3 regions of the Frankia sp. Hr75.2 genome follow, and region 2 is predicted to be linked to each of the others. Evidence: riboswitches for the same ligand, from Rfam matches in the RefSeq annotation. Region 2 holds a riboswitch; each other region holds the start of a gene.

Region 1 (5,587 bases), on a different contig from region 2:
GGTCTCCCTCACCGTCCGCGACGCCGACACGGACGCGGACGGCGACGGCGACGGCGACGCGGACGGCGACTCCGACGGCGGTGCGGCGGCCGGTGCGGTGGATGACGACCGGGAGGTCGTCATCTCGGTGATCGACCATGGACCCGGAGTCCCCGCTGACGCCGTCGACCACGTCTTCGAGCGGTTCTACCGCGCCGACTCCGGCCGCTCCCGCGACGCCGGCGGGACGGGGCTGGGCCTGTCCATTGTCGAGGCCGTCGCCGCCGCGCACGGCGGACGGGCCGAGCACCGGCCGACACCGGGCGGCGGCGCCACGTTCCGGCTCGTCCTGCCCCGCCCCGATCCCTCTTCGTCATGAGCTGGATCGGCTCCGTTCACCGCGACCCGCCAGGCTGATCTCGGCGCGGTCGGCCGGGATCCGTCCGGCGGGCGGGACCTGCCGTGCTGGTGAGGTCTCTCGGAGCTCGTGGAGGATGTGTGGTCACCTCGGCGGTCGTCATCACGGGAGCGGCATCCGGGATCGGGCGGGCGTGCGCGGAGCTGTTCGCCGCGCGGGGGTTCGGCGTGGTCGCCGTGGACGTCGACGAGGTCGGCCTGGCGGCGCTGACCCGAGCACAGTCGCGCGCCCCGCGGCCCGCCGTGGCCCCGGCGGATCCCCGGACCGCGGCGGATGCCGGTGCCGTGACGGGGGCGGACTCCCGGCCGGCGGGCGGGCCGGAGCCGCGGATCGTCCCGATGGTCGGGGACGTCTCGGTCGAGGAGACCGGGGCCGCCATGGCGGAGCTGGCGCTCGCGAGCTTCGGGCGGCTGGACGTCGCGGTGCTCAACGCCGGGATCGGCACGACGCTGCCGTGGGAGGCCCCGGGCGCGATCGACCGGCTGGACCGGATCCTCGCCGTCAACGTGCGGGGCGTCGCGATCGGGATCCGTTCGGTGGTCCCCGCGCTCCGGGCGGGCGGTGGCGGCTCAATCGTCGTGACCGCCTCCAGCGGCGGGTTGCAGAGCGAACCGGGGAACTGGGCGTACAACGCGTCCAAGGCAGCTGTGATCAACATGGTGCGGGCCGCGGCGCTCGACCACGCCGCCCAGAACATCCGGATCAACGCCGTCGCCCCCGGCCTGACCGAGACGGCGCTGACCGCGCGCCACCGCACCGACCCGGCGTCCACCGCGGCGGTGAGCCGCCGCATTCCGATGGGGCGCTGGGGGCAGCCGGGCGAGCTGGCCTCGGCCGTCTGGTTCCTGGCCTCCGCCGAGTCGTCCTACATCACCGGAACGACGCTGGTCGCCGACGGGGGCCTGACCGCGCACCACGGGGTCGTGCCTCTGCCGGCTCCGGAGGTTGCGCTGCCGACTCCGGAAATCTGACCCGGAACGGACGAAATTACGACTCGTCCCCATCAGGGGCCTGTCAACAGGTCTGGGTGGTGCCCGGACGAACGCCGGGACCATTTCCAACTCGATGCTCGCGCAACTTCTTCCCGGTTCACGGGTCGAATTCCTGCGCCGAGGTGAGCACGTCACCCACTCTCCGTGTCACCGCTCTCGGCCATCGTGGCGGGGCGGTCACGGTGATGGGAGGGTCCGTTAAAGAGGAACGCGCCTGCGCGCGTGATACGCCGTCTACGGAGAATCTTCAAGGTTTCGATGGGCCATGTGGTGCTCGCCACAGAGCCTTGGCAATTGTTGGTCCGTTGTGTGTAACGTCTGCGCCGTGCTTTCGTTCAGGAAAGCGCGCACCGGGCGACACGCCGAATCCTGCCCCGCCCGGTGAACAACAAACCTCAGGGCGGGAGCGGGGGAACCAACCTTCGGGCGTCGATCACAGACGTCCTCGGGGTGAAGTCGCGTAGCGCGACCGGGTAAATCCCAGCCCGAACCCGACAGCTAACTTCGCAGGCGTGGGGAGGGGCATCACTTTGTCCGTTATGGCTTCGCGTGCTCGTAAGACCAGTCGTTCCATCCGCCGTGGCCGTGCGCTGCTTGTCGCACCGCTCCTCGCCGCCACGATCGGCGGCGGAATCGCGATGTCACAGCCCGCCAGCGCCGCGGGTCGGCCGGACGCACACCGCTTCCTGAGCGCGGTTGTGCCCTGCGAGTCCGGCGGTAACCCCCGCGTGGTCAACGAGATCGGCGCGGGCGGCCTGTTCCAGTTCCTGCCGAGCACCTGGCGCGGCGTCGGTGGTCAGGGTCTCCCGCAGAACGCAAGCGCCGCCGAGCAGTGGAAGCGCGCGCACATCCTGTACGCGCAGCAGGGAACCAGCCCGTGGTACGCCTCGAAGAGCTGCTGGGGCCCCAAGCTCTGACCCAGCCCCCAGGCTCTGACGCGGCCCGTCGAATGAATCTGACGCGGCCGTCGAATGGAGCAGACAGGTGACGGACCAGCCTGGCTGAGCCCTGGCTGAGCGTGACAGATGGTCCGTGGAACGCGATCGGTGGCCCGGGTGTCAGTGTCGACACCCGGGCCACCGGCGTTTCGGTACCACCGGCCGCGTCGCACGAGCGCGAGGAAGCACGAGCGCGAGCGCGAGGAAAAGAGACCTGCCGTACGCTGAACAGTCGTCCGCCCGCGCACCTGCGGCCGAGTTGGCGGCGGCCGGAGAGGTGGGTTGTCGATGGCCGAGCCGACCAGCCGCCGCAGGTTCGCCGTTCTCGCGATCTGCTGCATGAGTCTGCTGATCGTGGGGCTGGACGGCACCATCGTGAACGTGGCCCTGCCCGCACTGCGCCGGGATCTGGGTGCGTCGCCCGCGGGCCTGCAATGGACGATCGACAGCTACACCCTCGTCCTGGCCAGCCTGCTCATGCTCGGTGGTTCCACCGGCGACCGGCTCGGCCGCCGCCGGATCTTCCAGACCGGACTGGCCCTGTTCACCGCAGGCTCGCTGCTGTGCAGCCTCGCGCCCGGGCTCGGCTGGCTGGTGGCCTTCCGAATGGTGCAGGCCGTCGGCGGCTCGATGCTGAACCCGGTTGCGATGTCCATCATCACCAACACGTTCACCGACCCGCGGGAACGGGCCCGCGCCATCGGTCTCTGGGGCGCGGTGATCGGGATCAGCATGGCACTCGGCCCGGTGCTCGGCGGCATCCTCGTCGAGACGGTGAGCTGGCGGGCGATCTTCTGGATCAACATCCCGATCGGGCTCGCCGCGCTGGTGCTCACGCACCGCTTCGTCCCCGAGTCCCGCGCGCCGAGCCCACGCCGCCTGGACCCCGTCGGACAGCTCCTTGTGATCGCCGTTCTCTCGACCCTCACCTACTCGATCATCGAGGCGCCCGCGGCCGGCTGGACGTCCACCGAAACGCTCGTCCTGTTCGCGGTGGCGGTCGCCGCGGCGGCGCTGCTGGTCGGCTACGAGTCGCGGCGCACCGAGCCGTTGCTGGACGTCCGCTTCTTCCGCAGCGCGCCCTTCTCCGGCGCGACGGCGATCGCGGTGTGCGCGTTCGGCGCCCTCGCCGGCTTCCTCTTTCTCAACACGATCTATCTGCAGGACGTCCGTGGCTACTCGGCGCTGCACGCCGGCCTGCTGACCCTGCCGATGGCGCTGGCCACCCTGGTGGTCGCGCCCCTGTCCGGCCGGGCGGTGGGCCGCTTCGGCCCGCGTCCGTCGCTGCTCGCCGCGGGTGTCACCCTGACCGCCGGCAGCGCGGCGATGACGGGCCTGTCCCCACAGACCTCCGTCACCACCCTGATGGTCGCCTACGTCCTCTTCGGGACGGGCTTCGGCCTGGTGAACGCGCCGATCACCAACACTGCGGTCTCCGGGATGCCGCTCGCGCAGGCCGGGGTCGCGGCGGCGGTCGCCTCGACGAGCCGCCAGGTCGGCCAGTCGCTGGGCGTGGCCGTGATCGGCTCCGTCGCGGCAGCGACCGCGACGGTCGGGGCCGTCGGGGCCGTCGGCGACGGCCCGGGAGTCGGGATCGACCCCACCAGCACGGCCGCCTGGTGGGCGGTGGTCGCGGCCTGCGCCGCCGTCCTCGCCCTGGGGTTCGCGACGACGGGCACCTGGGCCCGGCGCACCGCGGACCAGACCCGGTCCCGCCTCCTGACCACCCCCGCTCCCGGGCAGGCCGCCACCCCGCAGGAAGGGACCCAGCAGGTTGCCACCCCACCGGCCGCGACCCCACAGGCTGGAAACCAGCAGGCCGCCCACCCGGTGACCGCCGAACCGGAGCCCAGCCCCTGACCCACCACCCGCCCGGCCCTGCGCCCGCGCTCTGACGATCAGCCCGTGTTGCGGAGGCCGGCGGCTATTCCGTTGATGGTCAGCAGCAGGCCGCGGCGAAGCTGAGGGTCGGCGGTGTCACCGGCCGCCCTGGTGCGGGCCAGCAGGGAGACCTGCAACGCGTGCAGCGGGGCCAGGTAGGCGTCCCGGACCAGCAGCGTGTGGCGCAGCACCGGCGCGGTCTCGAGCAGGCCGGCCTGCCCGGTGACGGCCAGCACCTCCCGCACCGTCCGCGCGTGCTCGTCCCGGATGACGTCGAACAGCGCGGCCGTGGCCGGGTCGACCAGCGCCGAGACGTAGCGCTGGGCGATCGCGAGGTCCGACTTCGCCAGGGTCATCTGGACGTTGCCGAGGAACGTCCGGAAGAAATGCCACGAGCGGTACATCTCGGCCAGCTCCCCGCCCGCGCCGGCCTCGCGCGCCGCCGCCAGCCCGGAGCCGACCCCGAACCAGCCGGGCAGGATGATCCGGGTCTGCGTCCAGCCGAACACCCAGGGGATGGCCCGCAGGTCCGCCAGCCCTCCGGAGCCGCCGGGCCGCCGCGAGGGGCGGGAGCCGATGTTGAGGTTGCCGAGCTCCTCCACCGGCGTCGCCGCCAGGAAGAACGGAACCAGGGCCGGGTCGGCGACGAGGGAGCGGTAGGCGTCCTTCGCCGCGTCCGTGACCGCCGTCATGGTCCCGTTCCAGCCGGCGAGCGCCTGTTCGGTGAACCGGGAGGTGCGGTGCAGGACGGACGCCTCCACCACCGCCGACAGGGTGATCTCCAGGTTCTGCCGGGCCAGCTGCGGCAGGGTGTACTTGTCCGAGATCACCTCGCCCTGTTCGGTGACCTTGATCGGCCCGTCCAGGGTGCCGAACGGCTGGGCGAGGATCGCCTCGCCGGAGGGGCCGCCGCCGCGGCCGACCGATCCGCCGCGGCCGTGGAAGAGCCGCAGCACGACCCCGTGGGCGCGGGCGGTGTCCCGCAGCTCACGCTGCGCCTTGTGGATCTCCCACTGGGACGCGGTGATGCCGGCGTCCTTGGACGAGTCCGAGTAGCCGAGCATGACCTCCTGGACGTCACCGCGTGCCGCGACCAGCGCCCGGTAGGACGGGTCGGCGAGCAGCCGGTCGAGCAGCGTCCCCGCGGCGCGCAGCTCGGCGACGGTCTCGAACAGCGGCACGAACCCGATCCGCGCCCACGCGACCGCCGGCACCGCGGGCCCGTGACGTTCCGTGCCGCTGGACGTCCCCGGTGGCCGGCCGAGGCCGACCAGGCCGGCCTCGCGGGCGAGCACGGCGACGGCCAGGATGTCGTCGGCGTCGCGGGTCATCGAGACGATGTAGCTCTCGATGACGCCGTCGCCGTACTGGTCCAGCGC
Region 2 (5,587 bases):
GCACTCCGCCCGGAATCAGGACCTGGCCGGCCCCCGGGCGTTGGAGGCGGCCGAACGCGCCCGGGTCCTGGCCGTGCTGCACGACCCGCGGTTCGCTGACGCCAGCCCGGCGCAGGTCTGGGCAACCCTGCTCGACAAGGGCGTCTACCTGTGTTCGCAGCGCACCATGTACCGGCTGCTCGCCGAACGCGGCGAGACCGGCGACCGCCGCGCCCAGGCCCTCCACCCGCCCAAGGTCAAACCCGAGCTCCTCGCCGCCGGGCCGAACGAGGTCTGGACCTGGGACATCACCAAACTCCCCGGCCCGCAGAAATGGACCTCCTACTATCTGTACGTCATCCTGGACGTCTACAGCCGGTATGTGGTCGGCTGGACGCTTGCCGACAAAGAATCAGCCGCTCTCGCCGAGAACCTGATCGCCGCCACCTGCGACAAACAGAACGTCTCTCCCGGGCGGCTCACCGTGCACGCCGACCACGGCAGCTCCACGACCTCGAAACCCGTCGCTTTCCTGTTCGCCGACCTCGGGATAGTCCAGTCCCACTCCCGGCCCAGGACATCCAACGATAACCCCTACTCCGAGTCCCAGTTCAAGACTTTGAAGTACCGGCCGGGTTATCCCCGCACGTTCGACAGCATCGAAACCGCACGCGCCTGGTGCCGCGAGTTCTTCGACTACTACAACGCCGACCATCGGCACTCCGGGATCGGTCTGCTCACCCCCGCGACCGTCCACCACGGCCAGGCCGAGACCGTCCAGGCCGCCCGCGCCGAGGTCCTCGCCGCCGCCTACGCCACCCGACCGGACCGGTTCGTCCGCCGCCCACCGACACCACCACCGCTGCCGACACCAGCCTGGATCAACCCACCCGAACAGACCCACGACCAGCCAACCGCCGACACGGAACACCCAGCTCAGTAGTTCCTACAAGATCTTGCCCCGATCAGGTTGACGGGTTCCGCCCCTCGCTCGCGGACGGCGTCCCAGCAGCAGTGCCGTTTCCTCACGAGCCTGGTCGACGTACCTCCTGGCGCGATCCACCCACACATCCTCTCGTTGCCCCCAATGCGGCGTAACTACTATGTCATGTAGCAGATCAGCACCCTCCCGGCACCTGAACCCACAGGCAGGACCACCGAGCAAGTCGGCCCACACGCGCATTCGGGACGCCCTCCACTCCAAGCTAGGGTAGATGCGCCCCATGAGACTCACCTCAGCAACTACGATCCATAGTAGGTATCGGCGACAAGGGGTCGAGCCACGCCAGTCCGTCCGGCGACGGGCAAGACTGCGGGGATGGACGTACGTCACCGGCCGCAGCGATGTCCAGATGCAGCCGAAGGCGGTGACCGGGGCAAGCAGGACCGCTCGCGTAGGCGCGGGATGAGATGGACGCGGTGCTTGTCGGGTGCCGTACGAGGGGGAGTTGTGGAACAACTCGGCGACCTGGAAGCCGAAATCATGGACCGGGTGTGGTCCGCACGCGGGCCGGTGGCTGTCCGTGATGTCCGGGCACTACTCGCGCCAACACGCCCGTTGGCCTACACGACCGTGATGACCGTCATGGACCGGCTGTTCCACAAAGGGTGGCTGACCCGGGAACGAGCCGGACGTTCCTACCGCTACCAGCCCGCATTGGGCCGCAGCGCCTACACCGCCCAGCTGATGAGATCCGTGCTTTCCGGGGCGGACGACCGAGGCCTGACGCTGCTCCACTTCGTGCACGCCATGGATGCTGCGGAGTACGAGACGTTGCGCGAAGCGGTGCAGTGGCACTCCTCCAGCCGTGGTCGCGACGATGAGGAACCCACTGCATCATGATCTTTGGTGTTCTCGCGGTGTACGCGGCCCTCGTCGCCTACGGTCTGCCCTACGCCCTCCGCGCTGCTTCCTGGACGTCCCGTGCGCCGCGGCTCGCCGTCGCCATGTGGCTGGCCGCGATGATCTCCGTGGTCTCCGTGGCGGTACTGGCCGCAACGCTCCTGTTCATACCGCTGCACGCGATCGGGGACACGCTGGTTCTGCTTGTCCAGTGGTGCGGTTGGACCAACCACAACCTGACGATCTCCATCCACTGGACGACTCCACGAGTTGCCGGCGTCGTCCTGAGCACCGCTGCGGCGCTCCGCCTCCTTCATGTCGCCGTCGCCGTCACCATCACCGGCCGTCGATCGCGCGTCCGTCATCGGCATGACGTCCGATTGCTCGGGCGCTTTCATCCCACACTTCGGATCTACATACTGGATCATGCTGATCGCAGTGCGTTCTGCCTACCGGGCCGGAGCGGGGGCGTCGTCGTCACCGAAGGCGCGCTGCAAGCGTTGCATCCCACCGAACTCGACGCCGTCATCGCGCATGAACGCGCCCATCTCGCAGGCAGACACCACCTCATCCTCACGACGGCAGCCGTGCTGGCCGGAGCCTTCCCAGCCGTGCCGCTCTTCGGGACAGGACAGGAGGAGCTACGCCGACTCGTCGAACTCACCGCTGACGACAGCGCGGCCCGGCGCAGCGCTCCCCACGTCGTCGCCGAAGCAGTGCTACGGCTCGCGGCTCCCCCAGCATCCGTGCTGGGCATGGCGAACACCGGCGTACGGCAACGGGTACTGCGTCTCTTGACCGCGGAGCCGCCCCTGTCCCGTCCCGCCGTCGTGGCTCGCAGCCTCATCGTCGCCGTGCTGCTCCTCCTGCCACTCGTTATGACCACGGTTCCCGCCCTCAATGAGCTCGGATATCACTGCGTCTGATCGTCTCGCTGCGACCGCCTGCAGCACCATGGCCTTCACAGCGGCGTGGGAGTCAGACCAGACCGGCTGGCCTACTAGGGGATCGGTTGCAACGACCACCGGCACCTCGCCGCCGAAAGCCGCCCGGGCCACGATGGCCAGTGGAACCGGCTCAGGTCACCCGACCGACCGAGTAGGAGTCCGCCCAGATGGTCTGGAGCTTCACCACGTCACCGGTCTTCGGCGCGACCCACATCTTCCCGCCACCGGCGTAGATCCCCATGTGGTAGATCGCGCCGGGCTGGCCGAAGAAGATGAGATCGCCTGGCTGTTCGGAGCCCTGAGCGATCCTGGTTGTCGCCGCGTACTGCTGGTCGGTGGTCCGGGGAAGTGTCTTGCCGAGCTGCTTGTAGATGTACTGCACCAGGCCGGAGCAGTCGAAGCTGTACGGCCCGGTCGCCCCGTAGACGTAGGGCTTACCGGCTTGCCGCGACGCCAGGTATACGGCTTTCTCCCCGAGCGTGTTGGCCGGGATGCTGACGTCGACCGCCGGAGTCTCGACGTTCACGGCATTGCTGGTGCCCTGCACAGATACCGGCGGCGGGGCCGGGCGTACGCGCAGCGTCGCCTCGTTCTCCGAGCGGGCGGACTGGAGGGCGTCCGTTCCATCGAAGATCACCGTGACGTTCGTGGTGATGAGGACGCGGGCCGTGTAGGAGGCGAAGCCACGCTCGTCGGTGGTCAGGTGCAGGAAGGTCGCCCAGCCGGTGGGTAGCTTGACCTGTACCTTGATGAGCTGGTCCGCCAGCGGGGCGTGGGTCTCCTCGTTGAACAGCGAGAAGCCGACATTGACAGGCTCGTCCGCGTTGACAGTCACGTCGGGGTTCGTCACGCGCAGACCCACGTCGATCTTGGACGACAGAGTCGGTGCAGAGATGTCCGTCGTGGCATCAAGGACGGTGCGCGACGCGCCCTCTCCCGCGGCACCCTGGACGGGGCCGTCGACTGCCACCCGGGACCCGATCTGGGTCGCGAGCGTCAGTGACGTGGTGTTCGTGCTGTCGTCCAACGCGCCGTCCGAGCTGGGCTCCGGCGCACATCCAGCGAGAGCCATACCGGAGACCACGACAGTGCCAGTGGTCACCGCTGCGACAGCGCGGGCCCGCGCTCTGGCCCGGCTCGACGCTGTGGGGACGGACGGAGCCCGGTGGCGACCGCGTCCCTCCTGTCGGCGTCTTTCTGCATCAAGCTGCGTACTCTGCGCAGACACCATGGTGATCCTTCCCCTACGCCTGCGAGATGAGCTGTCGGGTTCGGGCTGGGAGCCCGGCCGAACGCCCCGTGCGTATTCGGCTTCACCCCAAGGGCATCGAAGGAGGCGACGCCCGGAGGAACGTGGTTCCCCCGCTCCTGCCCCAGATGCAAGTCGGAGGGGTCACCGGACCAGGGGCAGGATTCGGCGTACGGTCCGATGCTGCAGCAGATGCACACACTACCAACTACAGAGCATAGTAGGTAGCAATCGGAAGATCTCAGAAGATCTTCGACGGACATCCACGCCGCTCCAGCAAGATCTAGGTTCGCCGAGCGGAGTAGACGCGCCTTTGGAGTGCCTTCGATCACCAGATCGCGGTCAGACCGCCACCCAAGCAAGCCTCCCCGGGCCCGCGCAGCGAGGATCAGGACAGCAATTCGGCGCACTGCGTCCGGACACCACCCACCCTTCGCGAGGCTCGGCACCTACTACGAGACATAGTTGCCCGGGGTGAGGGGATCTCTCGGTGCTGACCTCTCCACCACCGAAAGACATTGATCATCGAGACTGGTGGCTGTCGGAAGGATTGACGGGACGTCTGTCGGGGCCGCCAAAGCCGCTGCGGCCCGCGGTGTCCGATGAACGGTCGGGTAGTCCGGGTGGATCGTCTTGCCCCGTCGCCTTGCTCGCAGGTCCGAAACGGGCCGTTAAGGCCACCATCTCCGGCAGGACGGTCTCCGGCACCGGCCTGGTGCCATGCCACGAGGGCCGCTCGCGGCCCACACCTGGTCCATGGCCTCGACTTCGAGGTCTCCCAGCCGTTCCGCTGTTCCGGTCGTCAGCTGTCTCGTCGTCAGGTCATTCGCCGCGACCGACGTTCGCGTTCGTCGTGCCGAGTGTCGCGTCTGGGACCCGAGGTGCCCTGGGACACCGGCGCGCGGCCGGTGCCCCAGGGCCCTGCTCGGCTATCCGGTACCGAGCAGGCCCTTCATGGTCTCGACCTCTGTGGTCTGCGTGGACTCGATCGTCCTGGCCAGGGCCACGGCGTCGGGGAACTGTCCGTCCCGCTGTTCGGTGCGTGCCATCGCAATCGCACCCCCGTGGTGCCGGATCATCATCTCCAGGAACATGCGGTCGAAGTTCGGACCAGACGCCGTCTGGAGAGCGGTCAGGTCGCCCTCCGACATCATTCCCATGTCGTCGGTGCCATGACCGCCGGCGCCGGGCATGGCGGTGGGTTCGCCCCACGCCGCAAGCCAGCCGGTCATCGTCTCGATCTCCGGTGCTTGCGCGGTCCCGATCTGCTGGGCCAGCGCGAGCACCGCCGGATCGGCGGCCCGGTCGGGTGCCAGCTCCGCCATCTTCACGGCCTGCTGGTGGTGCGGGATCATCATCTGGGCGAACATCACGTCCGCGTTGTTGTGGGCGCTGTCGCTGGCCTCACTGCTGCTCCCTGCTGTGGCGGACGACGGGCCCGTCGGGGTGTCGTCGCCCCCGCACGCCGCGAGCGTGGCTGTCAGGGCCAGTGCTACGGCGGCGAGTCCAAGGTGGCGTCTTCTTCGCACGAGTCGTCCTCGGTGTCGGATTGCCAACGGATCTGAGGCC
Region 3 (5,587 bases), on a different contig from region 2:
AACGGGCGGGAACACGATCATGCGATCGCATCAGAGTCCTTCCCGTCGCCTACGGGGTGAGCTGTCGGGTTCGGGCTGGAAGTTGCCCGGTCGGCGCCGCTGGCCCGGAGCCCGTCCTCGCGGATCGGTGTGCTCCCGGCCGCACGTTTCGCCGGCTTAACCCCTAGGACGCCGGGGGGCGTCCGGATGGTGGGTCCCCCGCTCCTGCCCGATGTTGTCCGTGCTCGTTCCGGCCATGGGGACGGGGGCAGGACTCGGCGTCCGTCCGCATGACCTCGCCCGGGGAGGCGAGTGGGCGGAACTGTAGCGAGATCTAGCTAGACGGCGCAAATTCGGGCGGCTAGTGGGGGATGCGAAAGGACCACATCGGAGCTACCCGAATGGGCTGATTGACGAGTGACGTAGCCGATTGTGACGAGACGCACTGATCCGGATGACGTTACCGCCAGGCCGCGGACGGCCGTCCGCCGGGGTGGGTCGGGCCGCGTGCCGTCGCGTCTGGACGGCTCCTCGAAAGTATGTTTGTCGTTCGTTTGTAGTTTTTTCCTAGATAATTACGTTTTGTATATCTAACATGACTATATGTAGGTTGATGGGGTTGTGGGCCCGGGGGCACGGGGCGCGGCGGAGGGAGGACCTGCACGGGCGACGGGATCGGGCTGGCCGTCCGCGGCGGGCGTGTCCCGGCCTGTGTGGGACACGCCCGCCTGCCGGGATCACCGGCGTGGACGGCTCCTCCTGCGGCCTGGGCCGGAGGAGATCATGCGGCGGGCTCGACCTAGCAGAGTCGGCGGCGGATCACGCGCCGCGGCGACTTGGCTGTCGGAGGGTTCGTCCGATCATCGGGTGGATCACGGATGAGAACACGGCCCCCGGCATCGGGACTTCGACGCCGGCTTGCCGCCTGAGTCCGTACCGCCTCCCGTGCCGCGCGGATCGTTGGGGCGATCCGCGCACCGGCCCCCGCCCGCACGGCGGGGTCTGCCCCGTGCGGGCGGGTCATACGGTCCTGGCGCCGGCGGGTCTTCGCCGCGGACGAACCGGGGCGACGCAGAGTGCCGATCTCGTGCTGGTGGGGGAATCGCGGTTGCGACAGCACGTGGTCGGCCGCGGGCGGGATGTCCGGAGACACACCGGCTGGGCGGAGTTGGAACACGGATGATTCGCCGGCGCCCGGTTCGAGGGCCTGAGTCCATGGAGGGATGGCTCACCGCAACGGGCGCGGGTGGGATGCCTCGTCCGGGGGAAGGACGCCTTGCGAAGGGGGCTCGACCGGTGCGTGGGGGCCACCGCGACCGGACGGCGGCGTGGGGGCGGCCGTCAGGAGGGTGCGGTGGGTCGGTTCAGGCCAGCGGGGGAGCGGGCGCCGCGTGCGGCGGTGGCCGTCAGACGGCCCGGCTGGTGACCGAGTGCGCCGGTCGGCAGACGTCAGCCGAAGGTGGCCGCCCAGGTCTGCGGACCCAGGACGCCGTCCACCACGAGGCCGCGTGCGGCCTGGAAGTCACGCGCCGCGGCCGCGGACCGTGGTCCGTAGCTGCCGTCGACCGTGAGGGGGTAGCCGAGGGAGGTCATCTTGGCCTGCCAGGAGCGGACTTCGTCGCTGACCTGGTTGACCATCGACGCGGTGTATGTCCGCGTCAGGTTCGGGACGCCCGCGGCTGCGGGCTGGGCGACCAGCGAGGTGCGCTCGGCCGCTCTGGACGCCTGGACCCCGGCGCCTGATGACGACGCGCCGGGCAGGAGCTGCTCGGAGCCCATTCCGCTCCCGCAGACCGGCCACTGGCCGAACCCGGAACGGAGTGCGAGTTGCAGTGCCGCTGCGTCCTGCACGGCGGGCGGAGCCGTGTGTGGCAGCCCCGAGTAGCCGAGGCTGCGCCAGGTGCCTGGCGAGAACTGGTAAGCGCCATAGTAGCCGTTACCGGTGTTCGTCGTGTAGTTACCGCCGGACTCGCATTGCCGTAGACCTTCCCAGGTCGTGGCGGCGTTGGCCGGCTGGCTCAGGGCGAGTGTTCCGCCGACCGCCGCGGCGATGACGGGGACGGAGACGAGAGTGCGGGCCCGGCTGCGGGTACTGCTGCGGCGTTGTCGGCCACTGGTACGTGCGTCGGACATGCGTGAGTTTTCCTTCCCCACGCCTGCGAGGTGAGCTGTCGGGTTCGGGCAGGGAAAAAGCCCGGCCGCCAAGTCAGGAACTCCGGAAATCCTGTGCCTTCGGCAACGGAGGACAAGCTTCCTCCTCGTGCCGTCGGCGTTAGCGGCTTCACCCCAAGGTCCCCAGAATCGGCGACCGGGTATTGGTTCCCCCGCTCCTGCCATCGGGTTTCTGTTTCCAACGGATGGGGGCAGGGATTCGGCGTGCCACCCGTCGGGTGCCCGGCCTGTCTCCGGGCACGGCGAAGACCATAACCACGCCGTCAGGTCGAATGACAAGCACTGAATGCCTCGGGTGAAAAAGAGCACACCGTCCGGTGGCTGCTTGAGGTTTGATCACGGTGCTGGTATCGCGCGCGCATGCGCGCTCATTAACTTGGCGACCGCGTCGTGGAGGGTGGTTCGTACCGACAGATCACACTGGTGAAAGATCGTTACCATTGGGCGTGCTGTCGGCAATCAAGCCGAATATGCGAGAAGGCTACCCGCGGCCGGCCAGGCCGTCATCAAGCAGCTAGAAAATTCATATCGTCGTGCTGATGCCGGCCCGCATGCCGTGATGTGTGAGAAACGCAACTGTAACTATGAGTTAACTTGTTGGGGTGTTTCTGTGACTTCTTGCGGGGTGGTGGCGTCCCTCGGGGTCGGGTCGGTACGTCCCGTTCGTCCCTCGGGTCGATCTTGGCTGAGGTGGGTCCGTGTGTGTCTCTCGCCCGTGATCGGGCGATCGCGTGGGCTGTCTGGTGCCTCTCTGCGTGCCCCGAAGTAGCCCCGTTCGGGCGGGAATCCGAGCTGTCCCGCGGGCCCGCGGGCGGGGCGGCTCGCGGTTCGGCCACGGGTGTGCGTCTCGGGGCGGGCCGGAAGAGGTATCACCGGGGCGCACGAACGGGTGCGCTCGGGTCACCGCGGCAGCAGCGTTCGGCGCGCGGCCGCATGTGTCGGCATGTGTCGGGTAGGACGCATCGGGGCCGCTGAGACACATAGGAGCCCACGCGAACGCTGCGTCCGGTGTGGACTCCGATGGGTCGTGCGCGTGGTCTCGGCAGGCTTTACCCGATCCGCAACCCATGAGGGGCCTGTGGTGGGCTGTGGGCTTCGGAGTGTCCTGGGTTGGTATGGGCGCCGATGTCGCGCCGACCGCCCGCACGATCTTCATGAGGCCTCGCCGGGCGGGTGACGCCTCGCGTCCACATCGAGGGTGCGCTTCCGCATGGATGGGAGCGGGTGCACACTCTGTTCCGAGTTGGCGCCGTGTGCTCCGCTGGGCACCGCGCGTCCACGATAGCTTTGTGTGCCTATTTGGGCACTATGCGTCCCGGGTGTCATTGGGTGTCCGGATGGCACTGAGCGTCCCGGGCGGCATCGGGCGGCACCGGGTGTCGGGCGGCACCGGGCGAGGGGCCCCGTCCCGGGTAAACGGTGCGTGTCCCGACAGGTACCTCATTGTTCCCGGGGAATGTGGTCCCCCGGGCGCGCGGCGCTCAGGGGGTTCCGGTGCCGCCCTCCGCGGCCGCGGACGCTCGGCCGACCGAAGAGCAATGAGGAGACACGGCGTCGAGACACAGGGAGAGCGGAGCCATGGGGAGAACAGTGCCATGTGCGGCCGAGGGTCACAGCCCGGGACACATGGACTCCGCGGGGCATAGATGTACTCCCGGGGACAGACGTCCCCGGGAGGGAGAGGAACGGATCAGGTGACCGTCGGGCCGTGAACCGGACGAGGCTGGTCAGACCCCGATCGACCGGCCGGCGGACCGCAGGTCGTCACAGGCCTGGGCGACCCGGGCGGCCATGGCGGTTTCGGCGGCCTTGCCGTAGGTGCGCGGGTCGTAGGCCTTCTTGACCCCGACCTCACCGTCCACCTTGAGGACACCGTCGTAGTTGCGGAGCATGTGGTCGACGATCGGCCGGGTGAACGCGTACTGGGTGTCGGTGTCCACGTTCATCTTGATGACGCCGTAGTCGAGCGTTTCGCGGATCTCGGAGAGGTCCGACCCACTGCCGCCGTGGAAGACCAGGTTGAACGGCTTCGCGTCGGCGGCCAGGCCGAGCTTCTCGGCCACGTGCTGCTGACCCTCGCGCAGGATCGAGGGTCGGAGCTTGACGTTCCCCGGCTTGTAGACGCCGTGCACGTTGCCGAACGTCGCGGCCAGCATGTAGCTGCCCTTTTCTCCGGTGCCGAGAACCTCGGCGGTGCGGAACATGTCGCCGGGGGTGGTGTAGAGCTTCTCGTCGATGGCGCCTACGACGCCGTCCTCCTCACCACCGACGACACCGATTTCGACTTCCAGCACGATGCGCGCCGCGCGACAGTCGGCGAGCAGCTCGTCGGCAATCTTGAGGTTCTCCTCGAGCTCGACCGCCGAACCGTCCCACATGTGGGACTGGAAAAGCGGGTCGCGGCCCTGCGCCACACGCTCCTTCGAGATGGCGATCAGCGGGCGGATGTAGGTGTCCAGCTTGTCAGCGGGGCAGTGGTCCGTGTGCAGCGCGATGTTCACCGGGTATGCCTTGGCGACGTGGTGCGCGTATTCGGCGAGCGCTTCCGCGCCCAGCACCATGTTCTTGATGGTCGTTCCCGAGAGGAACTCGGCGCCGCCGGTCGACACCTGGACGATTCCGTCGCTGCCGGCTTCCGCGAAACCCCGGAGCGCGGCATTGAGGGTCTGCGACGAGGTCACGTTGATGGCGGGGTAGGCGTAGGCGTTCGACTTCGCCCGGCTGAGCATCTCGGCGTAGACGTCTGGGCTGGCGATGGGCATCGGTGGAACTCCTCGAAAGGTGTAGGGGCGCCGCGGCCGGCTGGCGGCACACACCGCCCGCGGGCCTTGGCGCCGGCCGCGCCGCCGAACCCGCCACCGGATCCCTGGATCCCCATGAGTCCGGTCGCGCCCGACGCGTGCCGACGGCAGGTGTAGGCCGAAGGGTATGCCGTCGCGCGCCTCGGACGGGTGTGGTTCCACGCGACATCGCCGGAAGGCGGCTGGATGTCTCCTCCCCGCCCGCCGCGCCCGGCAGACTGGCCGAGTGGACATCGAGAGCCTCTCCGGGATGACCCTCTACGTCATCCTCTTCGCGGTGATATTTGCGGAGAGCGGGATCCTGGTCGGCTTCTGGCTTCCAGGGGACACCATCCTGTTCGCGGCGGGTCTGGTCGCCGCGGATCCGGCCGCGGACGTGTCAATCGTCGTGGTCGCGGTCGGTGTCGCGGTGGTGGCCAGCGCCGGCGCCGTGGTGGGCTATGCCACCGGCAGCCACCTGGGCCGGCCCTACCTGGAACGCCGACACGCGCGGGCACTCGGCCGAACCGAGGAGTTCTACCGCCGGTTCGGCGCGGTGACCCTGATCGCGGCCAGGTTCGTCCCCTGGGCGCGGACGTTCGCTCCGGTGCTGGCGGGCGCGGTGGCGATGCCGCGGCACCGGTTCGGTGTGGCCG

Evidence for each region. A riboswitch is a leader RNA that binds a small molecule or an ion and turns the genes downstream of it on or off. The one in region 2 is predicted to bind cyclic di-AMP.
Region 1: another riboswitch for cyclic di-AMP. It lies ahead of AC559T_RS30665 (transglycosylase family protein); the one in region 2 lies ahead of AC559T_RS27395 (C40 family peptidase).
Region 3: another riboswitch for cyclic di-AMP. It lies ahead of AC559T_RS23795 (transglycosylase family protein); the one in region 2 lies ahead of AC559T_RS27395 (C40 family peptidase).

Annotation. Positions count from the first base shown of each region.
Region 1 covers NZ_CASGGV010000327.1:13,754-19,340, reverse strand. The annotation lists gene AC559T_RS30675 (sensor histidine kinase) at 1-358, shown strand, start outside; gene AC559T_RS30670 (SDR family NAD(P)-dependent oxidoreductase) at 478-1,368, shown strand; cyclic di-AMP (ydaO/yuaA leader) riboswitch at 1,740-1,917, shown strand; gene AC559T_RS30665 (transglycosylase family protein) at 1,929-2,306, shown strand; gene AC559T_RS30660 (MFS transporter) at 2,616-4,187, shown strand; gene ppc (phosphoenolpyruvate carboxylase) at 4,226-5,587, opposite strand, start outside.
Region 2 covers NZ_CASGGV010000312.1:21,343-26,929, reverse strand. The annotation lists gene AC559T_RS27410 (IS3 family transposase) at 1-922, shown strand, start outside; gene AC559T_RS27405 (BlaI/MecI/CopY family transcriptional regulator) at 1,430-1,822, shown strand; gene AC559T_RS27400 (M56 family metallopeptidase) at 1,819-2,748, shown strand; gene AC559T_RS27395 (C40 family peptidase) at 2,900-3,871, opposite strand; cyclic di-AMP (ydaO/yuaA leader) riboswitch at 4,003-4,195, opposite strand; gene AC559T_RS27390 (DUF305 domain-containing protein) at 4,948-5,547, opposite strand.
Region 3 covers NZ_CASGGV010000299.1:47,796-53,382, forward strand. The annotation lists gene AC559T_RS23790 (transglycosylase family protein) at 1-31, opposite strand, end outside; gene AC559T_RS23795 (transglycosylase family protein) at 1,429-2,112, opposite strand; cyclic di-AMP (ydaO/yuaA leader) riboswitch at 2,118-2,338, opposite strand; gene fbaA (class II fructose-bisphosphate aldolase) at 3,879-4,913, opposite strand; gene AC559T_RS23805 (DedA family protein) at 5,179-5,587, shown strand, end outside.